One region of the Streptomyces sp. NPDC051636 genome, then DNA from elsewhere that is predicted to be linked to it. Evidence: riboswitches for the same ligand, from Rfam matches in the RefSeq annotation. Region 1 holds a riboswitch; each other region holds the start of a gene.
What was found. A riboswitch is a leader RNA that binds a small molecule or an ion and turns the genes downstream of it on or off. The one in region 1 is predicted to bind cyclic di-AMP.
Positions count from the first base shown of each region.

Region 2: another riboswitch for cyclic di-AMP. It lies ahead of ACIBBH_RS24990 (C40 family peptidase); the one in region 1 lies ahead of ACIBBH_RS05115 (NlpC/P60 family protein).
Region 3: another riboswitch for cyclic di-AMP. It lies ahead of ACIBBH_RS13405 (M23 family metallopeptidase); the one in region 1 lies ahead of ACIBBH_RS05115 (NlpC/P60 family protein).

Region 1 is NZ_JBITDA010000002.1:312,374-322,402, forward strand. Features, by position in the region: partial or broken gene ACIBBH_RS05090 (triacylglycerol lipase) at 1-163, opposite strand, end outside; gene ACIBBH_RS05095 (lipoprotein) at 386-1,084, shown strand; gene ACIBBH_RS05100 (DUF1996 domain-containing protein) at 1,122-3,113, opposite strand; partial or broken gene ACIBBH_RS05105 (SpoIIE family protein phosphatase) at 3,919-4,252, shown strand; gene ACIBBH_RS05110 (SpoIIE family protein phosphatase) at 4,231-4,419, shown strand; cyclic di-AMP (ydaO/yuaA leader) riboswitch at 4,620-4,794, shown strand; gene ACIBBH_RS05115 (NlpC/P60 family protein) at 4,803-6,758, shown strand; partial or broken gene ACIBBH_RS05120 (NAD-dependent epimerase/dehydratase family protein) at 6,734-7,809, opposite strand; gene ACIBBH_RS05125 (FAD-dependent oxidoreductase) at 7,931-9,295, shown strand; gene ACIBBH_RS05130 (DUF1152 domain-containing protein) at 9,474-10,029, shown strand, end outside.
Region 2 is NZ_JBITDA010000015.1:61,613-71,641, reverse strand. Features, by position in the region: gene ACIBBH_RS25035 (ABC transporter ATP-binding protein) at 1-157, opposite strand, end outside; gene ACIBBH_RS25030 (class I SAM-dependent methyltransferase) at 354-1,037, opposite strand; gene bioD (dethiobiotin synthase) at 1,463-2,179, opposite strand; gene ACIBBH_RS25020 (adenosylmethionine--8-amino-7-oxononanoate transaminase) at 2,181-3,470, opposite strand; gene bioB (biotin synthase BioB) at 3,463-4,659, opposite strand; gene ACIBBH_RS25010 (8-amino-7-oxononanoate synthase) at 4,807-5,934, shown strand; gene ACIBBH_RS25005 (DUF397 domain-containing protein) at 5,987-6,211, opposite strand; gene ACIBBH_RS25000 (helix-turn-helix domain-containing protein) at 6,221-7,090, opposite strand; gene ACIBBH_RS24995 (ATP-binding protein) at 7,312-7,770, shown strand; gene ACIBBH_RS24990 (C40 family peptidase) at 8,006-8,479, opposite strand; cyclic di-AMP (ydaO/yuaA leader) riboswitch at 8,483-8,694, opposite strand; gene ACIBBH_RS24985 (hypothetical protein) at 8,999-9,307, opposite strand; gene ACIBBH_RS24980 (ATP-dependent Clp protease proteolytic subunit) at 9,315-9,953, opposite strand.
Region 3 is NZ_JBITDA010000005.1:351,470-361,498, reverse strand. Features, by position in the region: gene trmB (tRNA (guanosine(46)-N7)-methyltransferase TrmB) at 1-698, shown strand, start outside; gene ACIBBH_RS13415 (PrsW family intramembrane metalloprotease) at 709-2,064, shown strand; gene ACIBBH_RS13410 (aldo/keto reductase) at 2,071-3,015, opposite strand; gene ACIBBH_RS13405 (M23 family metallopeptidase) at 3,160-4,191, opposite strand; cyclic di-AMP (ydaO/yuaA leader) riboswitch at 4,203-4,369, opposite strand; tRNA gene ACIBBH_RS13400 (tRNA-Met) at 4,716-4,789, opposite strand; gene ACIBBH_RS13395 (dihydrofolate reductase family protein) at 4,869-5,999, opposite strand; gene ACIBBH_RS13390 (MarR family winged helix-turn-helix transcriptional regulator) at 6,112-6,630, shown strand; gene ribA (GTP cyclohydrolase II) at 6,795-7,436, shown strand; gene ACIBBH_RS13380 (hypothetical protein) at 7,495-8,013, opposite strand; gene ACIBBH_RS13375 (hypothetical protein) at 8,157-8,501, shown strand; tRNA gene ACIBBH_RS13370 (tRNA-Lys) at 8,664-8,736, opposite strand; gene ACIBBH_RS13365 (amino acid permease) at 8,846-10,029, opposite strand, start outside.

The DNA of each region.
Region 1 (10,029 bases):
TCGGCCGCGGGCAGCGCGGCGGGCGGGGTGTGAAAGGCGGGGATCGTGACGCCGCGGGACGCCAGGTGTCCGACGCGGTGGCCGTGGCGGCCGGCAGGGCCTGCGCGCCGAGGCAGACGGCGGCGGTGACGGCGAGGGCCGGCAGGCGGGTGCGCTCGGGCATGGCGGACCTCCTGGGTGGGGGCAGGGGTCCGTCGCCTCCGAAGCGGCTGGCAGGACCGTACGACAGCGGGTGTTACCGGCGGTAGTAGTCGGAATATTACGGTTCGGTGAGTGACTGACCGTCAGCGGAGATCCGGCACGGCGGTGGCTCGCCGCGATTGCACACGACCCTGTCAGCGCCCTCGGATACAGTGTCCGGCCTGGACAGAAGGGGGTTACGGCGGTGCGTGTCGAGGTGGGGGCCGTGCGCGGCAGAGTGGCGCAGGTACTGATGCTGGCGGCGGTGTTGGCGGGCTGTGCGGGCCCGTCGGACGAGGAGGACGTGAAGTCGTCCACGAGCGCGGGCGCGTCGGAGACGAGCCGGGGCTCGGGGGCGACGGGCGGGGCTGCCGCGAGCGGCGGCCGTATAGGCGCCGCCGGTTCGGCCTGCGAACTGCCCGTCACCTTCGACATCGCCAAGGGCTGGAAGGCGAAGGCGATCGACGCGGACGCCGCCGGCGGTTCGAGCGGCTCCGACGACGAACCGGCCGGCGACGTCGCCGACGCGCTGCTGCACCAGGGCCCGGTCACCGCCGCCTGCGAGGTCGACGCCAAGCCCGCCGGGAACATCGGCTTCCTGCGCGTGTGGAAGGGCGAACCGGGCGACGCGGACGCGCGTGCCGTCCTGCGTGCCTTCGTGGCGGCGGAGGACAACACCAGCAAGGAGACGTACCGCGCCTTCAGGACCGGCGGTGTCTCCGGCGTCGAGGTCGAGTACGTCTACACCAGCAAGCTCCTCGACGAGTCCAAGAAGGAGAGCGCCCTGGCCGTCACCACCGCGGACGGCCCGGTCGTGCTGCACCTCGGCGGGCTCGACACCCAGGAGCACGAGGAGATGCTCCCGGCGTACGAACTGGCCAAGCGGACCCTGCGCATCGCCTGAGACCGGCGCCCGGTGTACACCGGGCGCCGGTCCGGGGTCACCTCGACGAGCGGTCGGTGCGGCGCAGCACGACGAAGCCCGCGATCAGGAGCACCGCGCCGAGCGCGCCGGGCCACAGGTGCGCCCCCGTCTCGGCGAGACCGCCCTGGACCGCCTGCGGTTCGGTCTGGGGCTGGGTCTGGGGCTCGGACTGCGATGCCGTGGGCGCTGCCGTCTGCGGAGCCGTCTGTGCGGCGGCGCCGGACGATTCCGCCGCCGCGCTGGCCGGCGGTTCGGCGGGCGGGGTGGAGTGGTCGGCCTTGCTGGGCTTGTCTGCCTTGTCCGCCTTGTCTTCCTTGCCGCTGTGCGAACCGTGGCGGGTCGGTGTGGGCGTGGCGGTCCGGGGCGGCGACGTGGTCGTGTAGACCCTGGGTGCGGTGGTGGCGGGGGCCGGGGCGGAGGACGTACCGGGGTCGTTCGCCGGCTGGGTGCTCGGCGCCTCGGACGACGGCTGCTGCGTGGGCTGCTGCGACGGCTCCTGCGACGGCTGCTCACCCCCGCCGTTGCCGGGGTTCGTCTCGCCGCCGCCGGGCGAGGCGTCGGAACTCGGCGAGGGTGAACCGCCGGAGTCCCCGCGGGCGCCGCACGTACGGCCCGAGTTGATGCAGTCGACCATGTCCCGCATCAGGTCCTCGTCGAAGACGTTGACGAAGTCGCCGTGGTCCGTGACCGGCTTGTGCAGCTGCTCCGGGAAGGAGTCCACGGCGAACAGCGGATGCGTGCGGCCACCGTCCTGGAGGCTGGGCGCGGCGACGTCGTACACGATGCGCTGCACCAGCTGCGGAATCGCCTGGAAGCCGTCCGGGCACCTGCCCTCGGCGTCGGTGAACGCCACATGGGTGCGATGGTTGGCGCTGTCGATGTTCCGGCCGTCCCAGCAGCTCTGGAACGTGAAGGTGCGCACGACGTCGCTGCCGGACGGGCACAGCGGATACTTGTCCTTCAGCTGCCGGTCCTCGTAACCGGTGCAGCTCCACGAGGCGTTGGCGTTCGCGGGGCCGTTGACGAAGGCCTTGGCGTCACCGGTGATGATGCGCAGCAGGCGGGGCATGGCGGTGACCTTGCCGCGCGGGCTGCCCTCGAAGGTCAGCGTGACGTCCTTGGGCGTGACGATCTGGCCGGCGTTGCCCTCGGTGCCGCCGCCGGGGGCGTCGGCGTCCCGTTCCCTGGTGCCGTTCTGCAGGCGCAGCACCGGCCAGTAGTACGAGGACTTGTCGCCCTGGTCCACGCAGCTCGTGTCGCCGTTCGCCAGGTCCTCGTCGCTGGCGAAGGCGTTGTTGGCCTGGTTGCCGACGTAGTCGTGGAAGTGGTGGGCGCCGTTGGTGACGCCGGGCGCGACGATCACGTTGTCGGAGTTGAACAGGCCGCCCGCGTTGACCCCGCAGCTGGAGGTGAAGCTGCCGCGCGAGGCGTCGGCCTGCTGCGGCGGGGTCCGGACGTTGGGCTGGACGCGGGTGATGTCCGCGTAGTCGTCGGCCACGGGACCGTTGCCGCCCTGGCCGGCGTTGCCGTTGCCGCCCTGGTCCTGGTCGCCGTCGGCCTGGCCGCCGTCACCTCCCTCTTCACCCTGGTCTGCGGGCGGGCGCAGGGTGCACCCGGCCAGGTCCTCCATTCCCTGCGGGCGGTCGCCGACGCGGTCGATGGCGGCGGCGATGCGCTCGATGACCGCGGCCCGCTTCTCCTTCAGCGGGTCCATGATCGTGCCGTCGGCCGACCCGGGGTCCTGCCGCACGGCCTGCGCCGACGCCTGGAGTTGCTGGTAGGCGGCGGCTACCTGCTGGTCCAGCAGGGCGAGTTCGCGGTCGACGTCCTCCCTCGCCGCGTCCGGCACGGAGGTCAGGCGGCTGCCGACGTCCGGGCAGTCGACGGTGGCCGACCCCGAACCCCAGCCGCTCCCGTCCTGGCCCGCCTGCCGCACCTGGGCGTCCGTGCCGCCCTCGGTCGCCGAGGCGTAGACGTTCGCCGCGACCAGTCCACCTCCGCCCAGCATCAACGCGACCGCGGCGAAGGTCGCGCGTCGTGCGCCTGTCGGGCGTCTGCGCTTGTTGCGTCCCAAGGGAGTACTCCCGCACCTCATGGCCGGCCCGGCATGGCAAGCCCCCGTCCCATACGGAGTCGAAGGCCGGTGTGTTCAAGCACCCCGGAGATTCATCGTGAACTCACAGACACGCGGCCGGCGCCGCGGCGGTTCGGCCTGGCCGGAGCGTGGAAGAGCACACCGCTCGCCCGCAGTACCGGTACGGACCACAGGCGGACCCCTGCCGCCGCGCGCCCGTGCGCTCCGGCGCGCACGCCCCGCACGGATCAGTGGCTCCCGACTGCGATGAGCAGCGTCCTCGGCAGATCCCCCGCCCGCTCGGGCGCAGATTTCGGGGGAGACCGGGCCCGTATCGGCGGTCGGGTGAGGCGGCAGGCCATGGCGGACGCTGAGATCGACTACGCGGCGGTGTTCCAGACACTGCCGGGGATGGTCGCCGGGCCCGCGGCAGCGGGCACAGCGACCGGGCCCAGGTGCTGGAGGCCGAGCTGTACCGGCGCGCCCGGGAGCTGACAGGAGCTGAACGAGCGGCTGCGCCGGTCCCACGCCCGGGACCGGGAGGTGGCGCTCGCCCTCCAGGAGGCGATGCTCCCCGCCCGCCTGCAGGTGGGGCGCCACCGGGCCGCCGTGCGGTACCAGCCCGGTGAGCGCGCTGAACGTGTGCGGGGACTGGTACGACCTGGTCGACCGGGTCGGCGGCGACCGCATCGGCCTCTCGGTCGGTGACGTGGTCGGGCACTGCCTGCAGGCCGCGTGCGTGATGGGGCAGTTGCGCAGCGCTCAGCGCCGTCTGCCGCGTCGCCGACGGCCTCGCGCATGCGCTGAACGCCCTGGGGGAGTACGCCCACGTGGTCGACGGCGCGGAATCGGCGACCGCGGTGGCGACGTTCATCGACTTCGACCACCGCACCCCGGCCTACAGCAGCGCCGGCCACCCGCCGCCCGTACTGGTGCATGCCGACGGCCTCGTGGAGTTCCTCGACCGGGCCACCGATCCCCCGCTGGACGCCCGGCCCGACCCCGGCCACGTCCCGAGGCACGCCTCACGTTCACCGACGGGGCCACCCTCGTGCTGTACACCGACGGCCTGATCGAGCGGCGGCACGAGGACATCGACGTCGGGCCGGCCCGTCTCGCCGACGTTCTCGGCCGGCACCGGGCCGCGGATCCGGAGGACCTCGCCGACGCCGTCCTGCGGGAGTTGCTTCCGCGGGAGGCCGCGACCGACGACACGGCGCTGGTCATCATGCGGTGGTGAGATGCGGCGGCGAGGCGGGCGTTCGAAGTGCTGGTCCTGCGGGCGGTTTGGGGGCCTCCTCACCGGATGATCACGGGCGCCAAGATGAATATCACAATTACGTATCGGGCATTCCGCGCTTCAACCTTCACACCGGCCACACAAGTTGGCTAGGTTGGCGACCAGGCCGCACGGCTCCCCCCGGCGAACCCCGCCGGGCCGCGTGGCCTCCGTCGAGTCCGGTGCCCTTGCGGGGCACAGCCGGAGCCGGGGACCCAACCGACTTGGGGTGAATCGGCCCAACTGCCCGAGGGGGCAAGGGTCGTAGGGCATGCCTTCCACCATCGACCGCCCGAACCCGACAGCTAACCCGGTAGGCGGAGCACGGAAGGAGTACGTCCCCCATGGCGCGCGAAAGCCGCGACGAGGTTCGGCAGCGAATCGACACCCTCTACGACCAGGCCGAGAACGCCACCGGGAACTACAACGCCACCCGTGCGCTGTCAGGGGGCACGCGCGGCCGTGGGGTGCGTCTTCGCCGGTCGGACCGGGGCGCCGATCCCTCTCTGGACAGTGTCGCCCGGCAGTGGATGGACGGGGCACGCGCCAAGCTGGGTCCGTCAGTGCCCGCCGTACTCCCCGCCGACCGGACACCGCGGCGCCCGGCCGAGCGCCGCCCCAAGGTCCCGGAGGAGCTCTTGGGTCGCGGCCTGACCGCCGGTGCGCTGGAAGCGCCGGCCGGGCGCCCCCTGCCGGAGCTGACCGCCGGGACTTCCGGGCAGACGGGCGGGCGTGCCGTGCCGGAACTGACCGGCCGCGCCCTGCCCGAACTGACCGGCCGCCCAGTGGCGGAGCTGACCGCCGGGCCCGTCGCCGCGCTGCCCTCCGCGCCGGAGCCGCGGCGGGAGACGCCCCTGGCCCTGCCCGCGGCCGCGCCGCGGCGGTCCTCGCCCGCGGTGTCGAAGGGGCAGAACCAGCGGAAGCTCGCCGCTGCCCGTGAACTGCTGTCCCGCCAGACCATGCGGCAGGCCCCGCCCGCCGCCCTCGCCGCGATCGAGCCCCCGCGCCCGGCCCAGGACACATGGCGTGGCGACGCCGACCAGACCCTCCAGCCGGCGGAACAGGAGTGGCTGCGCCAGCAGTGGGCCGGCCTCAGCGCGGGCATGTCAGCGGCGGGAACCGCGGTCGCCGCGGGGGATGGCACGGGGGCGATGGCCGGGGCGGGCACGATCCCCAGCCCGGGCCCGAGTACGGGGACGGACGCGCTCACCGACACCGGCGCACTTTCCGCGCCCGGCGCGGCAGCTGGGGCGGGCGCCATGACCGGGGTGGTCGCGAGCCCCAGCGCGGATGCGATGACCGCGACCGGCGCGATCGCCGGAATGGGCACAATCCCCAGCCCGGGCAGGCCCATCGGCATGGACACACTCACCGGCACCGGCACACTCGCCGCCACCGGCGTGATGGCCGGGGCAGGCGCCATGACCGGGACGGGCACCACGACCACTACCGGCGCGATCGCCGGAATGGGCACAATCCCCAACGCGGGCACACCCATCGGCACGGACACACTCACCGGCACCGGCACACTCGCCGCCACCGGCGTGATGGCCGGGGCAGGCGCCATGACCGGGGCAGGCGCAATGCCCGGCGTCGGTATGGCGACCGGCGCGGGCATGCCCCCCGGTGCCGGGGCAGCCGTCGGTGTGGACCCGTTCCCGGGCGCGGCGGCTCCCTCGGGGGCGACCCCCGTGACCGGCACCGGAACCTTCGCCGCTGCCGCCCTCCTCGGCGACACCGGGTCCTTCGTCGGCGCCGGCCCCCTGAGCGACACCGGATCCTTCACCGGTACCGGCGCCTTGACCGACACCGGATCCCTCGCCCAGGCCGGCGCCCTCACCGGCACCCCGTCCTACGCCAGAGCCGGTATCGCCGGCTCCCCCGCCCCGGCCGACACCGGTTCCTTCGCCGTCCCCTCCCCCGCCACGGAGCCGGCGTACGGCGGAAAGGGCATGAAGGCGGTGGCCTTCGCCCGGGCGCAGATGGGCAAGCCGTGTGTCTGGGGGGCGACCGGGCCGGACTCCTACGACTGCTCCAGCCTGACCCAGGCCGCGTGGAAGGCCGCCGGGGTCACGCTGCCGCGTGCCGCGCGGGAGCAGGCGGGCGCGGGCACGCCGGTCGCGCTGAGCGAGGCCCAGGCCGGGGATCTGGTGTTCTTCTTCGACGACGACAACCACGTCGGTCTCTACGTCGGCAGCGGCATGATGGTCCACGCACCGGGCCAGGGCGCGTACATACGCGAGGAGTCGGTCTACGGCGCCGGAGAGACGGCCATTCACCGGGTGATACGGCCCGCGTGAGACCTCCGCCGGGCACGCCGGCTCTCGTAGTGGTCCAGCAGGGTCTCCTCGACCGGGCGGTAGGGGAGGCCCAGTTCGCGCACGCTCCGGCTGTTGTCCACGCGGAAGCGGATGCCGAGGTGCTTGCGGACGTAGTCCTGGGTGAGCCCGAAGGCGGGGCCCAGGACACGTATCGGCCAGTGCGGGAGCGCGGTGCGCGGGAGGCGGAGGTCACGCGGGTGGCGGGTGCGGATGATCCGGGACATCTCGTGGAAGGAGGTCATCGTCTCGGCCGCGACGATGTAGCGGCCCTTGGCCGTCGGGTTCTCCGCCGCCGCGATGTGCGCGTCGGCGAACGTCCCGGACGTCCGCCGTCGTGAAGCCGAAGTCCGGGGCGCCGTAGCAGAAGTAGCCCTTGAACAGCTCGTCGAGCAGGAACAGGCTGCCGGACTCGGACGCCGGGTGAGTGAGGGGCCCAGGGTCAGGCCTGGGTTGACGGACACCATGCGCCAGCGGTCCTGGGCCGGTCCGGCCTCCCGAGCGATGCGTTCCGCGACGGTCTTCGCGTAGTGGTAGGGGTTGTTCTCCACGGTGCTGGTGGTGTTGAAGTACTTCTCCGACAGCACCTGGCCCTCCATGGCGAGCACGTCGGCTTATCGCCGAAGATCGCGCCCACCGTGGAGGTGAAGACCAGGGTGTGTACGGACGGCGTGCGCTCCACCGCCGCCAGCACGTTGCGGGTGCCGAGCACGGCAGGGTCGACCACGTCCCGGCGGCCGTCCTTGATCTTCTCCGGCATGAGGAACGGCGAGGCCACGTGGAAGACGACCGAGCAGCCGCGCGCCGCCTCGTCGAAGGAGCCCTCCCGCAGCAAGTCGGCCTCGAACAGGGTCAGTTGCCCCGGGAAGGCCTCCTGCATCTCCCGCAGGGGCCGCACCTTCGCCAGGTACGCGATCCGGCGCACGGTGGTGTGCACCCGGTAGCCGCGCTCCAGCAGCCGCCGCACCAGATGGCTGCCGACGAACCCGCTGCCGCCGGTCGCCAGGACGGCCGTCGCCCCGTGCTCCCCCATCCGCCACCCACCCATAAGTTCGGCTTATGAGCTCATAGAACGGACCCGCGTACTAAGTTAGGACTGCCTTAGTTTAGGCTCCCGATCGAGTCGCCTGTCATCGCTCGAAGGGAATCAGATCATGCCGCGCCCGCTGCGGGTAGCCATCGTCGGAGCCGGCCCGGCCGGGATCTACGCCGCCGACGCCCTGCTCAAGTCCGAGGTGGCGGCCGAGCCCGGCGTGTCCATCGACCTCTTCGAGCGGATGCCCGCCCCGTTCGGCCTGATCCGCTACGGCGTGGCCCCCGACCACCCGCGCATCAAGGGCATCATCACGGCCCTGCACCAGGTGCTCGACAAGCCGCAGATCCGCCTGTTCGGCAACGTCGGCTACCCGACGGACATCAGCCTCGACGACCTGCGCGCCTTCTACGATGCCGTGATCTTCTCGACCGGCGCCACGGCCGACCGCGACCTGCCGATACCCGGCATCGACCTCGACGGCTCCTACGGCGCCGCCGACTTCGTGTCCTGGTACGACGGCCACCCGGACGTGCCGCGCACCTGGCCGCTGGAGGCCGAGAAGGTCGCCGTGCTCGGCGTCGGCAACGTCGCGCTGGACGTGGCCCGGATCCTGGCCAAGACGGCGGACGAGCTGCTGCCGACCGAGATCCCGCCGAACGTGTACGAGGGCCTGAAGGCCAACAAGGCGCTGGAGATCCACGTCTTCGGCCGCCGCGGCCCCGCCCAGGCGAAGTTCAGCCCGATGGAGCTGCGGGAGCTCGACCACTCCCCCAACATCGAGGTCGTCGTCGACCCCGAGGACATCGACTACGACGAGGGCTCGATCGAGACCCGGCGCGGCAACAAGCAGGCCGACATGGTCGCCAAGACGCTGGAGAACTGGGCGATCCGGGACGCCGGCGACCGCCCGCACAAGCTGTTCCTGCACTTCTTCGAGTCGCCGGCCGAGATCCTCGGCGAGGACGGCAAGGTCGTCGGCCTGCGCACCGAGCGCACCGCCCTCGACGGCACCGGCAACGTCAAGGGCACCGGCGAGTTCAAGGACTGGGACGTCACCGCGGTCTACCGCGCCGTCGGCTACCTGTCGGAGAAGCTGCCCAAGCTGCCCTGGGACATCGAGTCGGGCACGGTCCCGGACGAGGGCGGCCGGGTCATCGAGGAGTCCGGCGCGCACCTGCAGTCCACGTACGTCACCGGCTGGATCCGGCGCGGCCCGGTGGGCCTGATCGGCCACACCAAGGGTGACGCCAACGAGACGGTGGCCAACCTCCTGGACGACTACGCGAGCGGCCGTCTGCACACGCCCGCCGCCCCCGCGCCGGAGGCCGTGGACGCGTTCCTCGCCGAGCGGAACGTCCGCTTCACCACCTGGGAGGGCTGGTACCGCCTGGACGCCGCCGAGAAGGCGCTGGGCGAGCCGCAGGGCCGGGAGCGCGTGAAGATCGTCGAGCGCGAGGACATGCTGCGGGAGAGCGGGGCGTGAGTCCCGGGGAACGTCTCCCCGCGCGGTGAGTTCGTCGAGGGGGCCGGTGCCGAGACACCGGCCCCTTCCCGCGGTCGGTCCCCCGCCGCCGGGCGGAACCCCGCCGGTCTCGCCGTGCTCGCCGGTCTCGTCGCGATACCCCAACGGGCCGCGGCAGGTGGTCTGTTAGCGTCCTGCGGTGTTCTCCCTCCGTGAACCCGCCTTCTTCACCCGCCTGCGCGACGCGCGGCGGGTGCTCGTCGCCGGTGCGGGCGGCGGCTTCGACGTCTACGCCGGTCTGCCCCTGGCGCTCGCGCTGCGCGCGGCCGGGGCGGAGGTACATCTGGCCAGTCTGTCCTTCTCCGACCTGTACGGCCTCGGCCTGGACGCCTGGGTCGAGCCGGACGTGGCCGCCGTACGGCCGGACACCACGCTGCGCGGTGACTACTTCCCCGAGCGCACGCTCGCCGAGTGGCTCGAGGGACAGGGCCTGCCCTCGACCGTGTACGCCTTCCCCCGTACGGGCGTCGAGCCGCTGCGGGCCGCCTACCGCGGTCTCCTCGCCCACCTGGGCGGGGTGGACGCGGTCGTGCTGGTGGACGGCGGCACCGACATCCTGATGCGCGGCGACGAGCACGGGCTGGGCACCCCGGAGGAGGACATGGCCAGCCTGGCCGCCGTCAACGGGCTGGAGGAGGTGCCGCGCCGGCTGGTGGCCTGCCTCGGCTTCGGCGTGGACGCCTATCACGGCGTCA
Region 2 (10,029 bases), on a different contig from region 1:
CGGTGAACCGGCCGCGTGCGATGTCCACGTCCACCGAGTCCAGGGCGAGCACCGTGGTCTCGCCCGAGCCGTACGCCTTGGTCAGTCCCCGGGCGCGGGTCGCGATCCCGTCACCGGGCGCCCGGCCGGGCGCGTGCTGCGCAGCAGGTGTGGACAAGGCCGCCTCCTCGATCGCCTGGACGTCGTGACTCCGCGTCCCGGCCGAGCGTAGTGTGACGGGGCGCACACCCGGTATCCCCCCTGGGTTCCAGCGCGTCTCCGCCTCAGGTCGGGTTCCCCATGCCGGTGTAAGGGGCACTCTCCACCCCGGGGAGGAGATCCGGCCGCCGCGGGACCCGGTCCGTCAGCCGCCCTCACCGCTCCCCGGGCCGCCAGGCCGTGCCCAGCACGCAGTAGGAGGTGGGCAGCCTCGGCCCCTTCTCCGGCAGCCACACCTCGCGGTACGGGCCCAGCTCGAACCCTGCCTCCCGCAGCGCGGCGACCGGCTCTCGGGACAGATGGCAGCCGCCGCTCAGCACCGGCCACACGGTCCGGTCCAGGGTGCGCTGGGTGAGGGTCATCGCCCGGCCGCCGCCCCGGCCGTGCTCGAAGAACCGCACCTCCCCGCCGGGCCGCAGCACCCGCCGCACCTCGCCCAGCGCGCGCGGCACGTCCCGTACGCTGCACAGCACCAGCGACAGCACGGCCGCGTCGAAGGCCTCGCTCTTGACCGGCAGCGCCTCCGCCACGCCCGGCACCACGTCCACCGGCACCTCCGCGCGCAGGGCGGCCCGCACCGCCAACTGCCTCAGCACACGCTCCGGTTCGATCGCGACCACCTCCGAGACCGCGCCGGGACAGTGCGCGAAGTTCAGGCCGTTGCCCGCGCCGATCTCGATCACCCGCCCGGACAGCCCGGCGAGCAGCCTGGCCCGCACCCCGGCCATCCCGAGCCTGGTCTCGGCGCGCGCGCTGACCCGGGCGTAGCAGCGGGCGAAGAGCGGGTGGTGGACGGGGTCCCGCGCCACCTTGCCTGAGCCGGTGGACCGTAGCCGCATGGCGACCTCCCGGAGTGGACGGGCCTACGGGGATGGTGCCCCGTACGGGCCCGTCCCACCCTGCATCTGCGTGCGGGACGTGTACAGCCATCCGCACAGGAAGGCGACGGAGGTGCCGTGGTTCACGCCGGCGACCGACACGAAGTCGTCACGAGGTCGAGCTTCGAGGCGCCGGTCTTCGCCGGCCCCGTCCCGACTCGGTGGCCAGGTGCCGGGCGGTCGCGGCGTTCGACGGGGACCAGCCGTACGCGCGGCGGTCACCGGCCACGAGGAGGCCTGCCGGGAGCACGCCCGCGCCCTCGCGCGCCCCCGGGCCCGGTGATCGCCCGCACGGCCGCCGCCGACGTGACCAACCGCGAGACCGCCGGCCGCCTCGCTCTCAGCGACTGGTGCGGCTGCCGGCAGACGCGGACGGCTTGAGGGCCTCAGGGTGTGTTGCGGACCCGGAAGGCCTCCGCGTCCCACGTCCCGGCCAGGCGCGGCGCCAGCCAACCCGGAGCCGCGGTACGGAAGTCCGCGGGCGGCAGCGCACCGGCCCCGGCGGGCAGCGCGCCGAGCAGCGGGGCGCCGGCCACCTCCGGCAGGTCCGCGAGGTTGCAACGGCAGGCCAGATCGGGGGCGTCGGGCCAGGAGCCGATCACCACGCCCAGCAACTCGGTCTCCCGGGCGCGCAGTTCCCGCGCCGTCAGCTCGGTCGTGTTCAGCGTGCCCAGCCCGGCCGAGGCGACCAGCAGCACGGGCGCGTTCAGCAGCCCGGCCGCGTCCGCCAGCGTCCCGCCCGCCGCGTCGAACCGCACGAGCAGCCCGCCCGCCCCCTCCACCAGCACCAGTTCGTGCTCGGTGGCCAGCTTGGCGGCGGCCTCGGCCACCTCGTGCGGATGCACCGGCGCCATGCCCGCCCGCCGCGCCGCCGTCCCCGGTGCCAACGGCTCGGGATAGCGGGCCAGTTCGCCGGCCGTCACGGCCCCCGCGAGCCGCACGACCTCGTCGGCGTCCCCGCGCTCGTCGGGCCCCACGCCCGTCTGCGCGGCCTTCAGTACGGCCACCGACCGCCCGGACGCCAACGCGGCGGCGGCGACGGCGGCGGTCGTGACCGTCTTGCCGACCTCCGTACCCGTTCCCGTGATCACCAGTACCGGCATCTCATCCCTCCCGCGCCGCCGCGCACACCGCGCGCGCGATCCGTGCCACGTCCGCGTCCGAGGTGACGTACGGCGGCATCGTGTAGATCAGGTCGCGGAACGGGCGCACCCAGACGCCCTCGCGCACGGCGGCCCCGGTGGCCGCCGCCATGTCCACTTCGTGGTCGAGCTGGACGACCCCGATGGCGCCCAGGACCCGTACGTCCCGCACGCCCGGCAGCTCGGCGGCCGGAGCGAGCCCGTCCCGCAGGCCCGCCTCGATCCGCTTGACCTCCGTACGCCAGTCCTGACCGAGCAGCAGCTCGATGGAGGCGCAGGCGACGGCCGCCGCGAGCGGATTGCCCATGAACGTCGGCCCGTGGGCCAGGACCGGCACCTCGCCCCGAGAGATGCCGTCGGCCACGCGCGCGGTGCACAGCGTCGCGGCCATCGTCAGGTAACCGCCGGTCATGGCCTTGCCGACGCACATCACGTCCGGCGTGACGGCCGCGTGGTCCGCCGCGAACAGCGCACCAGTACGCCCGAATCCGGTCGCGATCTCGTCGAACACCAGCAGCACGTCGTGCGCGTCGCACGCCTCGCGCAGAGTGCGCAGATAGGCGGGGGAGTGGAACCGCATCCCGCCCGCGCCCTGCACCACCGGCTCCACGATCACGGCGGCCAGTTCACCGGCGTGCCGTTCGATCAGGTCGTGCAGGTGGTCGGCGTACGCGTCCTCGTACTCCACGGGCGGCGCGTCGGCGAACAGCTGGCGCGGGAGCACCCCGCTCCACAGTCCGTGCATCCCGCCCACGGGATCGCACACGGACATCGGCTGCCAGGTGTCGCCGTGGTAGCCGCCCCGCCAGGTCAGCAGGCGGCTCTTCTCCGGGCGGCCGAGCGAACGCCAGTACTGCAGGCACATCTTGACCGCGACCTCGACCGACACCGACCCGGAGTCGGTCAGGAAGACGTGCTCGAGCCCCTCGGGCGACATGTCGACAAGGAGCTTCGCGAGGCGTACGGCGGGCTCATGGGTGAGCCCGCCGAACATCACGTGGCTCATCCGCCCGATCTGCTCTCGCGCGGCCTCGTTCAGGACCGGGTGGTTGTAGCCGTGGATCGCCGACCACCACGACGACATGCCGTCCACCAGCTCGCCCGAGCCGTCGGCGAGCCGGAGCCGGACCCCGCTCGCCGACTCCACGACGAGCGGTTCGGCACGCCCGGGCATCGGGCCGTACGGATGCCACACGTGCCGCCTGTCCAGCTCCAGCAGCTCCGGCACGCTCAGGCCGGGCCGGTCAGGCATTGGGCGCGAGGTCCGTGCCGGCACCCCGGCGGCGTACGGCGACGAGGTCGGTACGTGCCTCGCCCGTCTGGGGGACCGAAGCGGTACCGCAGATTCCGCCGCCCTCGTGGGAGCCGCAACCGGCGTCCGCCGCGTGCGAGCCGCAGCCCGCCTCCGCGTGTGACCCGCAGCCGCCCCCGGCCGATGCCCGGTGCTCCGGCAGCGTCACCTGGCCGGCCCCCTCGACCTCGAACCCGGCGTCCGCGATCATCTCCAGGTCGGCCTTGCCCGCCTGGCCCTCACTGGTGAGGTAGTCGCCGAGGAAGATCGAGTTGGCCAGGTGCAGGGCCAGCGGCTGCATGCTGCGCAGATGCACCTCGCGACCGCCCGCGATGCGCACCTCGACGTCCGGGCAGACGAACCGGACCATGGCCAGGATGCGCAGGCAGCGCTGCGGGGTGAGGTGCCATTCCTTGGCGAGCGGGGTGCCCTCGAACGGGATCAGGAAGTTCACCGGAACGGAGTCCGGGTCCAGCGCGCGCAGCGAGAAGACCACGTCGACCAGGTCCTCGTCCGACTCGCCCATGCCCGCGATCAGCCCGGAGCAGGCGGACAGACCGGCGGCGTGCGCCTTCTGCACCGTGTCCACCCGGTCGGCGTACGTGTGCGTGGTCGTGATGTCCGCGTACGTCCCCTCCGAGGTGTTGAGGTTGTGGTTGTACGCGTCCGCACCCGCCTCGCGCAGCCGCTCGGCCTGGCCGTCGGAGAGCAGGCCGAGGCAGGCGCACACCTCGACGCCCTCGTTCTGCTCCTTGATCGCCTTGATGGTGTCCGACACCCGGTCCACGTCCCGGTCCGTCGGGCCGCGCCCGCTGGCCACCAGACAGACCCGCTTGGCACCTCCGGCCAGGCCCGCGGCCGCCGCCTCGGAGGCCTCGTCGGGCTTGAGCCAGGTGTACTTCAGGATGTCGGCCTTGGAGCCGAGCCGCTGTGAGCAGTAGGAGCAGTCCTCCGGGCACAAGCCGGACTTGAGGTTGACCAGATAGTTGAGTTTCACGCGCCGGCCGAACCAGTGCCGGCGCACCTTGCCGGCCGCGGCCACCACATCGAGTACGTCGTCGTCGGAGGTGGCCAGTACGGCGAGTGCTTCCTCGCGGGTCGGCAGCTCGCGCCGAAGCCCCTTGTCCACCAGCGTGTTCAGCAGGTTCATGAGGTCCGATCCTGTCCTACGTGACCGCCCGGGGCCAAGGAGAGTTTGCACAACGGAGACGGTTCACCGTGTGGGTATTGCCACACCCTGGGCGACTGGCCGTCCGGCTAGTGTCTGTCCACTGCCTACAAAATCCCCGGAGGAGTCATGGCGTTCGGCTGGATCGACGACCAGGCGGAGCAGCGCCGCCGCGCCGGACTGGTGCGGAGCCTGCGGCCCCGGGTCGCCGACTCACCGCTCCTCGACCTCGCGAGCAACGACTACCTGGGCCTGGCCCGCCATCCCGAGGTCACCGAGGGGGCCGCGGCGGCGGCGCGGACCTGGGGCGGCGGCTCCACCGGGTCCCGGCTGGTCACCGGCACGACCGAGCTGCACACCGAGCTGGAGCGCGAGCTGGCCGACTTCTGCGGCTTCGAGGCGGCCCTGGTGTTCTCCTCCGGGTACGCCGCCAACCTCGCCGCCGTCACCACGCTGGCGCCGCACGGCTCACTGATCGTCTCCGACGCGGGCAACCACGCCTCCCTCATCGACGGCTGCCGGCTGGCCCGGGGCGCCACGCAGGTCGTGGGGCACGCCGACCCGGACGCGGTGCGCAAGGCGCTGGGCACGCGTGAGGGGCCCGCGGTGGTCGTCTCCGACACGGTGTTCTCGGTCGACGGGGACGCGGCACCGCTGGCGGCGCTCGCCGAGGCGTGCCGGGAGCACGGCGCGGGGCTGCTCGTGGACGACGCCCACGGCCTGGGCGTCCTGGGCGAGGGCGGCCGGGGCGCTCCGTACGCGGCGGGGCTCGCGGGCGCCGACGACGTGGTGGTGACGGTCACCCTGTCCAAGTCGCTGGGCAGCCAGGGCGGCGCCGTGCTCGGCCCGGCCCGGGTGATCGACCACCTGGTCAATGCCGCACGAACGTTCATTTTCGACACGGGCCTCGCCCCCGCCGCGGCGGGCGCGGCCCTGGCGGCCCTCCGACTGCTGCGCCGGGAGCCGGAACGGGCGGCGCGGGCACGTTCGGTGGCCGCCGAACTGCACGCACGCCTGACCGCCGCGGGTCTGGAGGCGGTGCGTCCGGACGCCGCGGTGGTCTCCGTGCGTGCCCCGTCCCCGGAGCAGGCCGTGCGCTGGGCGGCCGACTGCCGGGCGGCAGGCCTGGCCGTGGGCTGCTTCCGTCCTCCTTCCGTGCCCGACGGCATCTCACGGCTCAGGCTGACCGCGCGAGCGGACCTCTCCGGGGCCGAGATCGAACGCGCTGTACGAGTGATCGGCGCTACGCGACCATGAGTCGGCGTGACACGGTCGTGCACCGCCTGGGCGGAAACGGGTCAGTGCGAGGTCACCGGAGCGCGGCGACGAACCCCGCCCAGCTCCCGGGGGAGAAGAGCAGCGCGGGTCCGGCCGGGTCCTTGGAGTCGCGCACGGCGAGCAGCCCGGTCCAGGGACCGGAGTGCGGCCGGGCCGTCTCCACGCAGTTGTTCGCTCCGGTGCTGTAGCTGCTGCGCAGCCACCGCACACCGTGCAGATCGGTACTGGAAGGTACGTTCCGAGGCAGTGCAGACATGGTGCCTCCTTACGAGCCGTCACCTATCCCGGCGATGTAATCCAACGAGTCCTCGGGTGAAAGGGCGTGGATCTGAAGGGTGTTGAAGGCCTCTGAGTAAGCCTGGAGGTCTTCTTTCCGTTCCAAGTAGAGGCTACTCGTCAAGTGGTCCAGAACAACCACATCCAGATCAGAAGTGCTCGGAAATGAGAAGATAACGAAAGGGCCGGTGATACCGATGTGCGCCCCGGCGGCAAACGGCAGCACCTGGAGCCTGACTTGAGGCAGATGCGCCGCCTCCACGAGCCTGTGGAGCTGCCGCGCCATCACGTCCGGCCCGCCGACCTCCCGCCGCAGCACCGCCTCGTCCAGGACGGCGCTGAGCTCCAGCGGCGGATCCGACTGCAGCACGTCCTGCCTGGCCAGCCGCACCTCCACCAGCGTGTCCAGCCGCTCCTCGGTGTCGTCGACGCCCCCGCCCACGGCCGCCCGGGTGACCGCACGGGCGTACTCAGGCGTCTGCAGCAGCCCCGGAACCACCGATGTCTCCAGGGTGCGCATCCCGCTCGCCTGCGACTCCAGGCTGATGAAGTCCCGGTAGGTGGGGGGCAGCACCCCGCGGTAGGCGTGCCACCAGTGGTGCCGGCCGCCGCCGTCGTGCGATCCCGCCAACACCAGGAGCAACTCGCGCAGTTGGCGGTCGGTCACGCCGTAGGCATCCAGGAGTAACCGCACATCGGCCGGTTTCACTCCGCTGGCGCCCGTCTCGATCCGGCTCACCTTCGACTGGTGCCAGCCCACCAGACGGGCCGCCTCACCACTGGTGAGGCCCGCACCGGTGCGCAGCGCGCGCAGTTCGGCGCCCAGTTTCCGGCGGCGCACCGCGGGACCGTTCTGCATGGGCCACTCCTTACTCGCCATTACTCCTTATGTGCCGCCCGCACAGGGTGTGCCGTCGCAGAGTTCACCGCTTCGAGCGACAGATATATGCACTTCTTGGTGGATCCCACCCGTGACCGGCGCGCTGATGGCAGTCTGGCGATGAAGCACCAGTCCGGGACCGTACTCGAACCATCCGCTCCTGTCGGACTGCGGTCCCGTGGGAAAGGGACGACGTCGCCATGGCAGACCATTTGGAAGCATCCGTCACTCTGCCGAGCGATCCCGCCTCGGTCTACGCCGCCCGCACGTACGTGGTGGGCACCCTGGCGGAGTGGGGCCTTCCGGCGGACACGGACGTGGCCGACACCATCCGGCTCATCGTCTCCGAACTCGCCACCAACGCCGTACAGCACACTTTGGGGCAGTCACCCACCTTCACGGTGGACCTCGCGCTCGACCGTGACGAACATCTGCGCATCGGCGTCACCGACAGCCACCCCCGCTTCCCGAAGAGACTCCCGGCCGCCGTGCAGCAGGACAACGGCCGCGGCATGGTCATCATCCGCTGGCTGACGGCCGAGTGCGGCGGCAGGCTCAGGGTGCGCCCCACGCGCGAGGGGGGCAAGACGGTCCTCATCGAGCTTCCGTGGACACTTCCGGCCCGCCCGGTGACGCCGGCCGGCCAGCAGGAGCCGTAGGGGTTGTCCGGCAGGGTCTCCGCGCCGTGCCGGGCCGGGTGGTACGGGCCGCCACGCTGATCGGCGGCGGAGCGGCCGGCGGCGGCCGGGAGGGCGCACGGCTCAGGGGGCCGGCGCTGACGGCTCCGAGGGCGGCCCGCTCCTGAGGCCGTCGCCGTCTGACCTCGGGTCAGCCCGGGTCGCCAGCAGAGGGGGTGACGGCACGCCAGGCACCGCCCACCCCCTCTGCCGCGGGTCAGCTGACCCGGCCGTACCAGACGCTCTTCGTCCAGATCTTCTGCAGCCTCACCACGTCCCCGGTCCTCGGGGCGTGCCAGATCTTTCCCTTCCCGGCGTAGATGCCGACGTGGTAGACGCTCGAGCCCGAATGGAAGAAGACCAGGTCACCGGCCTTGCGGCTCTTGGCGGAGATGTGATGCGTCTTGTTGTACTGCTGGGCGGCCGTCCGCGGCAGCTTCTTGCCCGCCTTCTTGAACGAGTACAAGGTGAGACCGGAGCAGTCGAACCTGCGGGGGCCGGTGGCGCCCCACTGGTACGGCGCGCCCTTCTTGGACGCCGCGACCTGCAGTGCCTTCGTCGCCGGAGCCGCGGCCGCGGCGTCGGAGGCGACACCGGGTACGACTATCGAGCCGCCGACGGCGGCGATGGCGAAGGCCGAGGCAGTACCGGCCCGGGCCATGAGCGACGGGACACGATTGAGCGCAGTCATGCGCAACCCTTCGTCAGCCGCCTGTGAAGGATGACCTGTCGGATTCGGGCTGGCGAAGTTGCCCGGCCGCGTTGCCGCGGCTTCACCCCAAGGGCCGTTCGGAGGCGAACGAACGTCCGCTCCGGCGACCCGTCTTGCTTGGGTCCTCCACTCCTGCCGATCCACTCCTGTCGACCGGTCATCCAGGCGGCGGCAGGACTCGGCGTCCGCCCGGACCGCCCCACCGCTGTGGCGGGGGCTTGTCGTCAGACAGGGATCTTCGCCCACAGCTGTCCGAAAATCCCAACGGAACCGGGGATTTGTGGTGTTACTCACCACTCACCCGTTCGGGTGGACAGGCCTGCGTTCGAGTCGCTGCCGGGACGGCCGCGCACCCCCGGACCAGGGCGAAAGCACTTCCCGAGGCCCGTCGGCCGGGCGATGTGCGCAAGCTCGGGAGCCCTGAAAAAGGAGGCGCGGCTACTCCGGACGTGGGTACGTCCTTTGGGTCGTTTCGACTCAGTCCCGAAGGTGCAAGCGTCAACCGGCGCCGTCCGGTGGCACGGTGACGCGCGCGGTCCGGCGCTCGCCGTCCAGTACCCGAAGCGCCCGCGCCAGGGTGGGCGCATGCAACTCCGTCTCGCCCCGCTGGTGCATCAACGCCAGCGCGTCGCGCAGCTCTGTCGCCTTGCGCACCAGCGCCTGGGCGGCCCGCAGTCCGCTGTAGGTGTGGCCGTGCTGCGCCGGATTGATCCGGCCCAGCAGGTCTACCGCCTCCAGATAACGGTCGATCAACTCACCCTCGGCCCGGGTCAGCGCGGGCAGCGGCGGCAGCTCCGGTGGCAGCATCGGCGGCTCACCTCGTGCCCGGGGCCGTGGCGCGCGGGGCCTTGCGGCTGGGGATGATCCCGTCCACCAGTCCGTACTCCAGCGCGCCCCGTGCATCCAGCACCAGGTCCCGCTCGAGGTCCGCGTGGATCTGCTCCGGGCTGCGGCCCGTGTGGCGAACGAGCATTCCTTCCATCAGGGTGCGCACCCGGGCCAACTCCTCCGCCCGGATGATGAGATCGCTCGGCTGCCCCTGTGCGGGCTCGGCCAGCGACGGCTGCTGGAGCACCACCCGTGCGCCCGGCAGCGCGAACCGCTTGCCCGGCGTGCCGGCGGCCAGCAACACCGCGGCGGACGAACCCGCCTGGCCCAGGCAGACCGTCTCCACGTCGCAGCTGACGTACCGCACGGTGTCGTAGATCGCCGTCATGGCGCTGAACGAGCCGCCGGGGGAGTTCACGTACAGCGAGATGTCCCGGTCGGGTGCGTGGTGCTCGAGGTGCATGAACTGCGCCATGACGTCGTTGGCCGCGGTGTCGTCGATCGGCGAGCCGAGGAAGACGATCCGCTCCTGCAACAGCTTCGAGTACGGGTCGAGCGTGCGGTGCCCGGTGCTGGTGCGTTCGCTGAACTCGGGCAGGACATAGCGGGCGGACGGTCGGGTCATGACGTACCCCTCCTCATGGCAGAGCCGTCTCCGGTGGGCTCTCTCGCCAAAAATGTACAGGACGTACAGACTGAAC
Region 3 (10,029 bases), on a different contig from region 1:
TCGAGCGGCGGATCCGGAGTTTCCAGCCGCGGCGGAGCCGGGTGACGGCGGGGCAGGCGGACGCGTTGCAGCGGTTGTGGCCCAAGTGGGGGCTGGACATCGACGGGCAGCGGGTCATCGATCTCGGTGAGCTGTTCGGCAACGACAATCCCGTGGTGCTCGAGATCGGTTTCGGGATGGGGGAGGCCACCGCGCGGATGGCCGCCGAGGACCCCGAGACCAACATCCTCGCGGTGGACGTGCACACCCCGGGGCAGGGAAACCTGCTCAATCTCGCCGACCAGAGCGGATTGTCCAACGTCCGGGTCGGGAACGGCGACGCGATCATCCTGCTGCGCGAGATGCTGACGCCGGACTCGCTCGACGGGCTGCGGGTCTACTTCCCGGACCCGTGGCCGAAGAAGCGGCACCACAAGCGGCGGCTGATCCAGCCGGAGTTCCTGAGCCTGGCCGCGACCCGGCTGAAGCCGGGTGCGATCCTGCACTGCGCGACCGACTGGGAACCGTACGCCGAGCAGATGCTCGACGTGCTGACCGCGCACCCGGACTTCGAGAACACCCGGCCCGACGGCGGTTTCGCGCCCCGTCCCCCCTTCCGGCCGCTGACCCGTTTCGAGGGCCAGGGCCTGGACAAGGGACATGTGGTGAATGATCTGCTCTTCCGCCGCGTACAGCATCGGGAGCAGCAGCGACGTTAGGGTCAATGCCGTGGCCACCTTTCCCCCGTATCCGACGCACCCCACCGGCTCCGCAGGCCCGCCCGGCGCCGCCGGCGGGGCGCTCCGGCACCCGCACTGGTGGCAGCGCAGGTGGGTGCGGTACGGGGCGCTCATCACCCTGCTCGCCCTCTCCGGGCTGGTCATCCTGGCGCTCGTGCGGCAGCAGACCGGCACGGACGGGTTCCTGGTCGGGCTGGGGCTGGCCGTGCTGCCCGTGCCGCTGCTCATAGCCGCCTTCCGGTGGCTGGACCGGGTCGAGCCCGGGCCCTGGCGGAACATCGTCTTCGCCTTCGCCTGGGGCGCCTGCGCGGCCGCGCTGATAGCCATCGTCGCCAACAGCTTCGCCACCAAGTGGATAGCCACGTCGACCGCCGACCCCTCCAGCGCCGACACGCTCGGCGCGACCGTGATAGCGCCCATCGTGGAGGAGTCCGCCAAGGCAGCGGCCGTCCTGCTCGTCTTCCTCTTCCGCAGACGGGACTTCACCGGGATCGTGGACGGCGTGGTGATAGCCGGGGTCACCGCCACCGGCTTCGCCTTCACCGAGAACATCCTCTATCTCGGTACCGCCTTCGGCACCGACCAGGTCACCGGCGACCGCGGCATCGCCTCCGTCACCGCCGCGACCTTCTTCGTGCGCGTCATCATGTCCCCGTTCGCGCACCCCCTGTTCACCGTCCTGACCGGCATCGGCTTCGGTATCGCCGCCCTGTCCGCGGACCGGCAGCACGTGCGGCGCGGGCTGGTGCCGCTGGGCGGGCTGCTGCTCGCGATGAGCATGCACGCGTTCTGGAACGGCTCCTCGACCTTCGGCCCGTACGGCTTCTTCGCCGTGTACGGGGCCTTCATGTTGCCGGCGTTCGGGCTGCTGACCTGGCTGGTGATCTGGACCCGGCAGCGCGAGCTGCGGACCGTGCGCGAGGAACTGCCGGCCTACGTCCTCGCCGGGTGGCTTGGGCCGGGGGAGCCGTTCGCGCTGGGCTCCATGCGGGCACGGCGGCTGGCCCGCGACCACGCCCGCCATCACCTCGGCAAGTCCGCGGCGCGTGCGGTGGAGCGGTACGAGGCGTACGCGACGTCGCTGGCATTCCTGCGGCACCGGGGGCGGCGCGGCCGGGCGGGCGCCGACTTCGTCGTACGGGAGCGGGAGTTGCTGTCCGAGCTGTGGAACCGCCGGCAGGTGGCGCGGCCCGCGCTGGAGTACGCGGCGAGGGCGACGGCTCCTGTGGTACCGACGCCCTGGCCGGTGTACGGGGTGCAGGGCGCGTACGGGTACGGGTATCCGGTGGGACAGCCTCATCCCGCGTACCTCGCGTACAACGCGTACAACCCGTACCGGACCTAGTGCGAGCTACGCCGACGCCTCCGTCAGCCTCGCCAGTTCCTCCTGTGTGAGCTCCAGCTCCGCCACCCCCAGCAGCGCCGGCAGCTGGTCCACCGTGCGTGCCGAGGCGATGGGGGCCGCCACCGTCGGCTGGGCGGCGAGCCAGGCGAGGGCCACGGTGGCCACGGGGACGGCGTGGGCGGCGGCGATCTCGTCCAGGGCCGCGAGGACCCGGCGGCCACGCTCGGTGCCGAGGTGCTTGGCGGCACCGCCCGCCCGCGCGCTGTCGACGGTCGTACCGGGGCGGTACTTGCCCGTGAGGAAACCGGCGGCGAGGGAGAAGTACGGGACGACCGCGAGGCCGGCCCGGGCGGTGACGTCGCGCAGGGGGCCCTCGTAGGTGTCGCGCGAGACCAGGTTGTAGTGCGGCTGGAGCGCCACGTACCGGGCGAGGCCCTTGCGCTCGGAGAGGTCCAGGGACTCCTGGAGGCGCTCGGGAGAGATGTTGGAGGCGGCGATGTACCGGACCTTGCCCGCCCGGACCAGTTCGTCGAGGGCCCCGATGATCTCCTCCACCGGGACCTCGGTCTTGTCGTAGTGGGTGTAGTACAGGTCGATGTGGTCGGTGCCGAGGCGGCGCAGGGAGGCGTCGGCCGCGGCCTTGATGTTGCGGGCGGTCAGGCCCTGGTACTTCGGGTGCTGGCTGACCTTGGTGGCGATGACGAGGTCGGAGCGGTTGCCGCGGGACTTCACCCAGTTGCCGATGACGGTCTCGGACTCGCCGCCCTCGTTGCCGTCGGCCCACGCCGAGTAGGCGTCGGCGGTGTCGACGAAGTTGCCGCCGGCGGCCGCGTAGGCGTCCAGGACGGCGAAGGACTGCGCCTCGTCGGCGGTCCAGCCGAAGACGTTGCCGCCCAGGCAGAGCGGGAAGACCTCGAGGTCGGAGAAGCCGAGCTTGCGTAGAGAAGTCATGCCTTGATTCAACAACCGCGGCGGCGGCCGACATTCCGCCTGGGGTGCCGCATCAGCGCGTGTCCCGGACCCGCACGCGGAGGAAACCGGCGGCCCTGACGTCGGGGGGTCGCCGTCAGGGCCGCCGGGGAACGAAAGGACGCGTCAGGGGGTGAGGCCCTTGCCGCGCAGCCACGTCATCGGGTCGATGCCGGTGGCCTGGCCGTCGGGGTGGACCTCGAGGTGGAGGTGCGGGCCGGTGACGTTGCCGGTCGCGCCGACGCGGCCGATGACCTCACCGGTGCTGACCTTCTGGCCGACCTTGACGTTGATCGAGGACTGGTGGCAGAACCACAGCTCGGTGCCGTCGTCGAGGGTGAGGATCGTGCGGTAGCCGTAGGCGCCGGCCCAGCCCGCCTCGGTGATCGTGCCGCTGTGGATGGCTTTGATGAGCGTGCCGGTCGGGGCGGCGAAGTCGAGGCCGGTGTGGTAGCCGGAGGACCACATGGAGCCGGCCTGGCCGAAGGTGCCGGTGATCGTGTACGAGGACGTGGGCAGCGTGTACTGCTTGGCCAGCTTGGCGAGGCGGTCGGCCTCGGCCTGCTTCTCGGCGGCGGCCTGCGCCTTCTCCTTGGCGGCGGCGGCCTTGGCCGCGGCCTCCTTCTCCGCCTTGGCGGCCGCGTCGGCGGTCTGCTTCTCGGCGGCGGCCACGGCGGCGGCGGTGGCCTTGCCGTCGACCTGGCTCTGCTGCTGCTCGGCCTGGGCCATGATCCGGTTGCGCAGCACCTCGCCGGCGTCGGTGCTGCTCTGGTCGGGGTCGGCGGAGGCCACGCCGACGTTGGTCAGGGTGGCCGCGGCGGCCTCGGCACCGTCGGCGTCGTCGGCCAGCAGGGAGCCGACGGAGGGCAGGTCGGGCAGGGAGATGGAGACCGGCGGCTTGCCGGTGTTGGCGCTGGCCATGCCGCCCGCGCCGACGGCGGCGATGACGCCGACGCCCAGGACGGTGGAGCTGCGGGCGAGTCCGCCGCCGCGCTGCTTGGTGACACGGTGCCGGCCGCGGACCGGGGGAAGGGACTCCTCGGTGGGGTTCCACTCCTCCCAGAGGCCCTCGTCGGTGCGGTACTCGCCGTAGCCGAAGGTCTCGGTGCGCTGGCTCGGCACGAACGGGGCAGTGGGGGCAGGCCGGTTGGACGCCACGCGGGCGTGCTCCTTTCCTTCCGTCTCGCCTACCGGGTTAGCTGACGGGTTCGGAGCGGGAAGGTCTCCTACGCGCGTATACCGGTCGTGGACTCAGCGAGTTCACGACGGCGTTCGCGTGATTCACCCCAAGGTGGTGGTTCCCCGGTTCCCTTTCGGGATTCGGCGCGTGCGCACGGAGCCGCCTCGGGTGACGGCTGGGACGACCGCGCTGCGTTATCGAACGTTAATAGACCTACCTGTCAGTTTCCAAGTCGCTCCACTTGATCATTAACGTTTTCCCGGGGGAACTTACCTGCCATGACCGGCGAAAACCGGGCGAGTTGACTCCCGCTCGGCACACTTCAGGAGTCACAGGCGTTTTGATGGTGACTCAGCTGTGATGCGGAGGGCGCTCGGCGGATGACCGTGCGTGAGTGCCGGACCGGGGAAGCCGCGCCCGGGGAGGGGCTGCGCCGGGTCGCGCGACGAGGAAACACCCGGGGCCGGAATCCGTGTACTGGATTCCGGCCCCGGGTCTTCAGTAGCGGGGACAGGATTTGAACCTGCGACCTCTGGGTTATGAGCCCAGCGAGCTACCGAGCTGCTCCACCCCGCGTCGTTGTGTCTCCAGTGTACGCCATGCGCAGGACAGCTCGTACACGGGTTTTCGACCAGGGCTTTTCCCGGGGTTCCGCTCAGCTCAGCAGGTGCCGGTTCGGCGCCTTCGCCGCCGCCTCGTACTCCGGCAGGACGACCACGTCCACGCCTGCGGCCGCCAGCAGCCCGCTGCCGTCGGCCCCGGTGACGAACGTGTCCGGCTCCCGCCACGCCGTGACCACCCGCCGAACCCCCGCATCCAGGATCAGCCGGGCACAGGGCGCGGGCCGGGAGGCCCGCCGGGCGCACGGTTCGAGGCTGCTGTACACCGTGGCCGTGGCCAGCCGGGCGTCGGCGGCCGGGATCCTGGCCAGCGCCGCCTCCTCCGCGTGGACCACGGGGTCGTCCCCTTCCCGTGAGTGGCCGCGCGCGAGCTCCGTACCGTCGGCGGCCACCACCACCGCCCCGACGCTGAACGCCGTGTCCGAGGGCGGGCACAGCGCGGCCAGCTCGCAGGCGATCCGCAGCCAGTGGCGGTCGGCGGCGGAGACGGAGATGCCGGTGCCGGGTGCGGTCGGCTCGTAGCGCATCAGGACGACGTCCTCGATACGGCGCGTCTCCAGCAGCCGCAGGCGGCCGGCCTGGTAGCCGCCGGGGCCGAAGAGGCGGGGCGCGTTCGGGTCGCCGACGAGGAGGGGGGCGAGGACGAGGTGCAGTTCGTCGGCGAAGCCCTGCTGCAGCAGCTGGGTGTGGATGGTCCCGCCGCCCTCTACCATCAGGCGGCGCACCCCGCGCACCTCATGCAGGTGTTCGAGCAGCGCGGGCCAGTCGAGGCCGGCGCCCAGCGGGACGACATCGGCGGCGAGGCCCAGTGCGCGGGCCCGCTCCGCTCCCTTGTCGGTCGTGTAGAGGACCTTCTCACCGCCCGTGTGCCAGAAGTTCGCGTCCGGGTCCAGGTCTCCGGCACCGCTGACGGTGACCTTGAGGGGGTACTCGGCCTGCCCCGCGGCGAGCCGGGCCGCCCGCCGCTCGGGCGAGTTGACCAGCAGCCGCGGGTTGTCGGCACGGATGGTGCCGGCGCCGACCAGGATCGCGTCGACGGAGGCCCGTACCTCGTCGACCCGGTCGAAGTCGGCCGGGCTGGACAGCAGCAGCCGGTCGGGGCCGGTGTCGTCGAGGTAGCCGTCGAGGGAGACGGCGGCGGACAGCAGTACGTACGGTCGGGGCATCGACGCGCTCTCTTCGGGCGACGGGCGGGGGCGGGCGGGCAGACGGACGGACGCGTGGGCGGACGGGGAGACAGGGCTTGGTTCAAGTTTGAAACAAACCTACACTGGCGGCATGACGACCCGCTGGCTCACCCCCGAGGAGCAGCGCGCCTGGCGCGCGTACGTGGCAGCGACCCATCTCCTGGAGGACGCACTGGACCGGCAGCTCCAGCAGGACGCGGGCATGCCGCACCTTTACTACTCCATCCTGGCCACCCTCTCCGAGACTCCGGAACGCCGGCTGCGCATGACCGAGCTCGCCGAGGCGCTGAAGATCACCCGCAGCCGGCTGACGTACGCGGTGACCCGGCTGGAGAAGGACGGGCTGGTGCGGCGCGAGAGCTGCCGGTGGGACAAGCGGGGCAGTGTCGCCGCCCTGACCGACGAGGGGATGGCCGTGCTGGAGCGCGCGGCACCGGGCCATGTGGAGACCGTCCGGGCGTCGCTGTTCGACCATCTCGCCGCCGAGCAGGTGCAGCAGCTGGAGGCGATCTGCGGGGGGATCGTGCGGGCGCTGCAGGGTGACGGGACAGTGCGGCCCGCGCCCGACGAGGTGCCGTGGCGGCGCCGCTCCTCCCCGCCGTGCTCCTGACCGCCGCCGCGTGACCGTGAAGCCGGGGGCATCGGATCCGGCTGCGTCGGAGCGGGCGAAATCCAGTTGCTTCAAATTTAAAGCATGGAGTAGGGTTCCGGCCGTGGATCTGCTTCAAATCTGAAGCAGGTTTCTGCCCCGACCACCGGACCCGGAGAACCCGCATGCCCGACACCCCCGCCGCCACCCCGCGCGCCCGCGTCCGGGTACCGCTGCGCTTCCACGACGGCTACAGCGTCGACGCCGACCTGGTCACCTTCCACGGCCTGGCCGACGGCCGGGAACACGTGGCCGCCGTCCTCGGCAGCCCCGCCCCCGGCACCGTCCCGCTGGTCCGCCTGCACTCCGAGTGCCTGACCGGGGACGTCTTCGGCTCCGCCCGCTGCGACTGCGGTCCCCAGCTGCGCGAGGCGGTCGAGCGCATCGCCGGCCGCGGCGGCGTCCTGCTCTACCTCCGCCAGGAGGGCCGCGGCATCGGCCTCTACAACAAGCTCGACGCGTACGCCCTCCAGGACCAGGGCCTGGACACCTACGAGGCCAACGCCGCCCTCGGCCTGCCGGAGGACGCCCGCGACTACACGGCGGCCGGCCAGATGCTCCGCGCCCTCGGCATCGAGGAACTGGACCTGCTCTCCAACAACCCCGACAAGGCGGACCAGTTGCGCGGGCTGGGCATCGATGTGCGGGACCGGGTGCCCACCGGGGTTTTCACCACCGCCCACAATGTGCGGTACCTGCGGGCGAAGGTGCTGCAGACGCAGCACACGCTGCCGCTCGGGGAGTTGACAGAGCTCGGCGCGGGGTGAGCGGCGGCTGAGCGGGTCCCGGGCCGGGCAGACCGCGCATGTGGGCCATGCGGACAGGTCAGGACCCGCCCGCGGGACCGCCGCCCGGGAAAGAGTGCCGCAGGCAGCAGGCCAGGGCCGGCAGCCCCGCCGCGACCGCGTACGCGATCCGGAATCCCGCCGGGTCCGTGCCCGCCGAGCCCAGCACCACCGACAGCAGCGCGGTGCCCACCGAGGCCCGGACCCGGGAGTTGATGCTCAGCGCGGTGCTGGCGGCGGCCACGCGATCGCCGGGCAGGTCGCGAACAGCAGCAGCGCGAGGCCCGGGCGCCGCTCGGTCCCGCCAGTTGAACAACAGCTGCCCGAGCACTTCCGGCCGCCCGTACCGAACCTGCGCGAGCTCCGCCTCCCCCGACTCACCGAGGCCCACCTCGGTGAGCGGCGTACCCGACTCCGGCACGCCGAGCAGACGCAGCGCGACGCCCGCGCAGCCTTCCGCCCACCCCGGCGGGCTCACGAACCCGGCCACGGGCCGGCCCGGCACAGGGGGCGCGTCGACGAAGGCGACCGCCGGCAGACGGGCGAGACCCCACAGCACGTGCGCCCCCCGCGCCCGGACGCGTACCGCCCGGAGGCTCGCGACCCCCCGAGGTCCGGCTCGCCCCCTTCACTCACCTCACGAACCAGGAAGGGCGGGCGCACGACGGGCTCCTGGCCGACCGGCTGCTGCGCCTGCGCAGGATGACCCGGGACGCCGCGCGAGCGAACGTCCTGCTGGTCCACGTCCAGCGCAGCTCCTCGGTGTTGGCCCGGGCCGTGGCGGCGCTGCGGAACCTGGAGCGCGCCGGGGTCCGGGACCATGTGGACGTGGTGCGGGGCGACGGAGCCGACGTACCGGCCAAGACGCCCGACACGCCGGCGGGCCTCGTCGTGCTCGACGCGGAGCGGCCCGCATACCCGCATACGTGGACTACTGCCGCACCGCGGCGGGTGTTGAAGCCGTACGGCGTGGTGGCCGCCGACAACGCGGTGAACCACCGGGAGCAGATGGCACCCTTTCGTGACGTGCTCACCGCTGACCCGTAGTTCGCCGTCGAGCTCCACAAGGCGGGCGACGGGGTGCTCATCGGGGTCCGGTGCGCTGAGTGATCACGCACGGGCCCGGAAACGAAGCGGCGCCCGAGCCGGCCGAAGCCGGCCCGGACGCCGCACAGCGGGTCAGAGGGGTTCCCCCCTTCCCGCAGCCCGTAGGCCCTGTGGGACTCGAACCCACAACCAATGGATTAAAAGTCCACTGCTCTGCCAATTGAGCTAAGGGCCCAGGCGATGTTGCCACCCCGAGCATAGCCGGATGATGCCGTGTCTCCGATCGGGTATCGGGGACGGGGGCGGCGTCGGGTGGCAGAAGGGCCCGGAAGGGTCAGGGATCGTCAGGGATCGACCGGTTCTGGGGCCCCGGCGCGGGACGCCTCGCGGGCGCGGGTGCGGGCGTGGTCGGGGTTGAGGAACCAGTACCGGGCCGAGGCCAGCCACCAGGCCGCCGCGGAACCGAGGACGACCAGGACGGCGACCGGGGCGTAGTTGAAGGTCTCCCAGGTGACCGGGGAGACCTGCGGAAGCATGAAGAGGACCGTGATGACCCCGACCCACACCACCGACACCACACCGATCGGTTGCGACCAGCGGCCCAGGTGCCACGGCCCCCGCACGAACGCGGCCCCCTTGCGGACCCGCAGCAGGGTCGGGACGACGTACGCGATGTACAGGCCGATCACCGCGATCGACGTCACCGCCGCGTACGCCGTGTTGTTGATCAGGTAGGGCAGGCCGAGGACCAGGGCGCCGGTCGTCGCCAGCCACACCGCCGCCACGGGAGTACGGGTGCGCGGGCTCACCGTGTGCCAGACGTGCGAGAGGGGCAGCGCGCCGTCGCGCGAGAAGGCGTAGATCATGCGGCTGTTGGCCGTCACCGACGCCATCCCGCAGAACAGCTGGGCGCCGATCACCACCAGCAGCAGCAGCTTCCCGGACGTCGCGCCCAGCGCGTCGAGGAGGATCTGCGCCGGGGGGGCGCCCGTCGGGGACGCGAGCTCTTCGCCGTACGACTGGATCGCGAAGGTGAAGCCCAGGAGGAGGACGAATCCGGCGATCCAGGAGGTCCAGATCGAGCGGACGATGCCCTTGGGTCCCGCCGTCGCCGCGTCGTGGGTCTCCTCCGTCATGTGGGCGGAGGCGTCGTAGCCGGTGAAGGTGTACTGGGCCATCAGCAGGCCGAGCAGGACGACGTACGGGCCGCTGCCCCAGCCCGTGTTGTCGACGAACTTCGTGAACACGAAGGACGCCGACTGGTGGTGGTCCGGTACGAAGGTCAGCGCGCCGACGATGACGGCCACCCCGAGCACGTGCCACCACACGCTCACGTTGTTGAGGAAGGCGACGATCCGGACGCCGAAGGTGTTCAGCAGACCGTGCAGCAGCAGGATCCCGGCGAAGAGCAGGACCGTGCGGCCCGGGGTGACCTCGAAGCCGAACTGCAGGTTCAGGTAGGCGCCCAGGAAGGACGCCGCCCCGAAGTCGATGCCCGCCGTCACCGCCACCTGGCCCAGCACGTTGA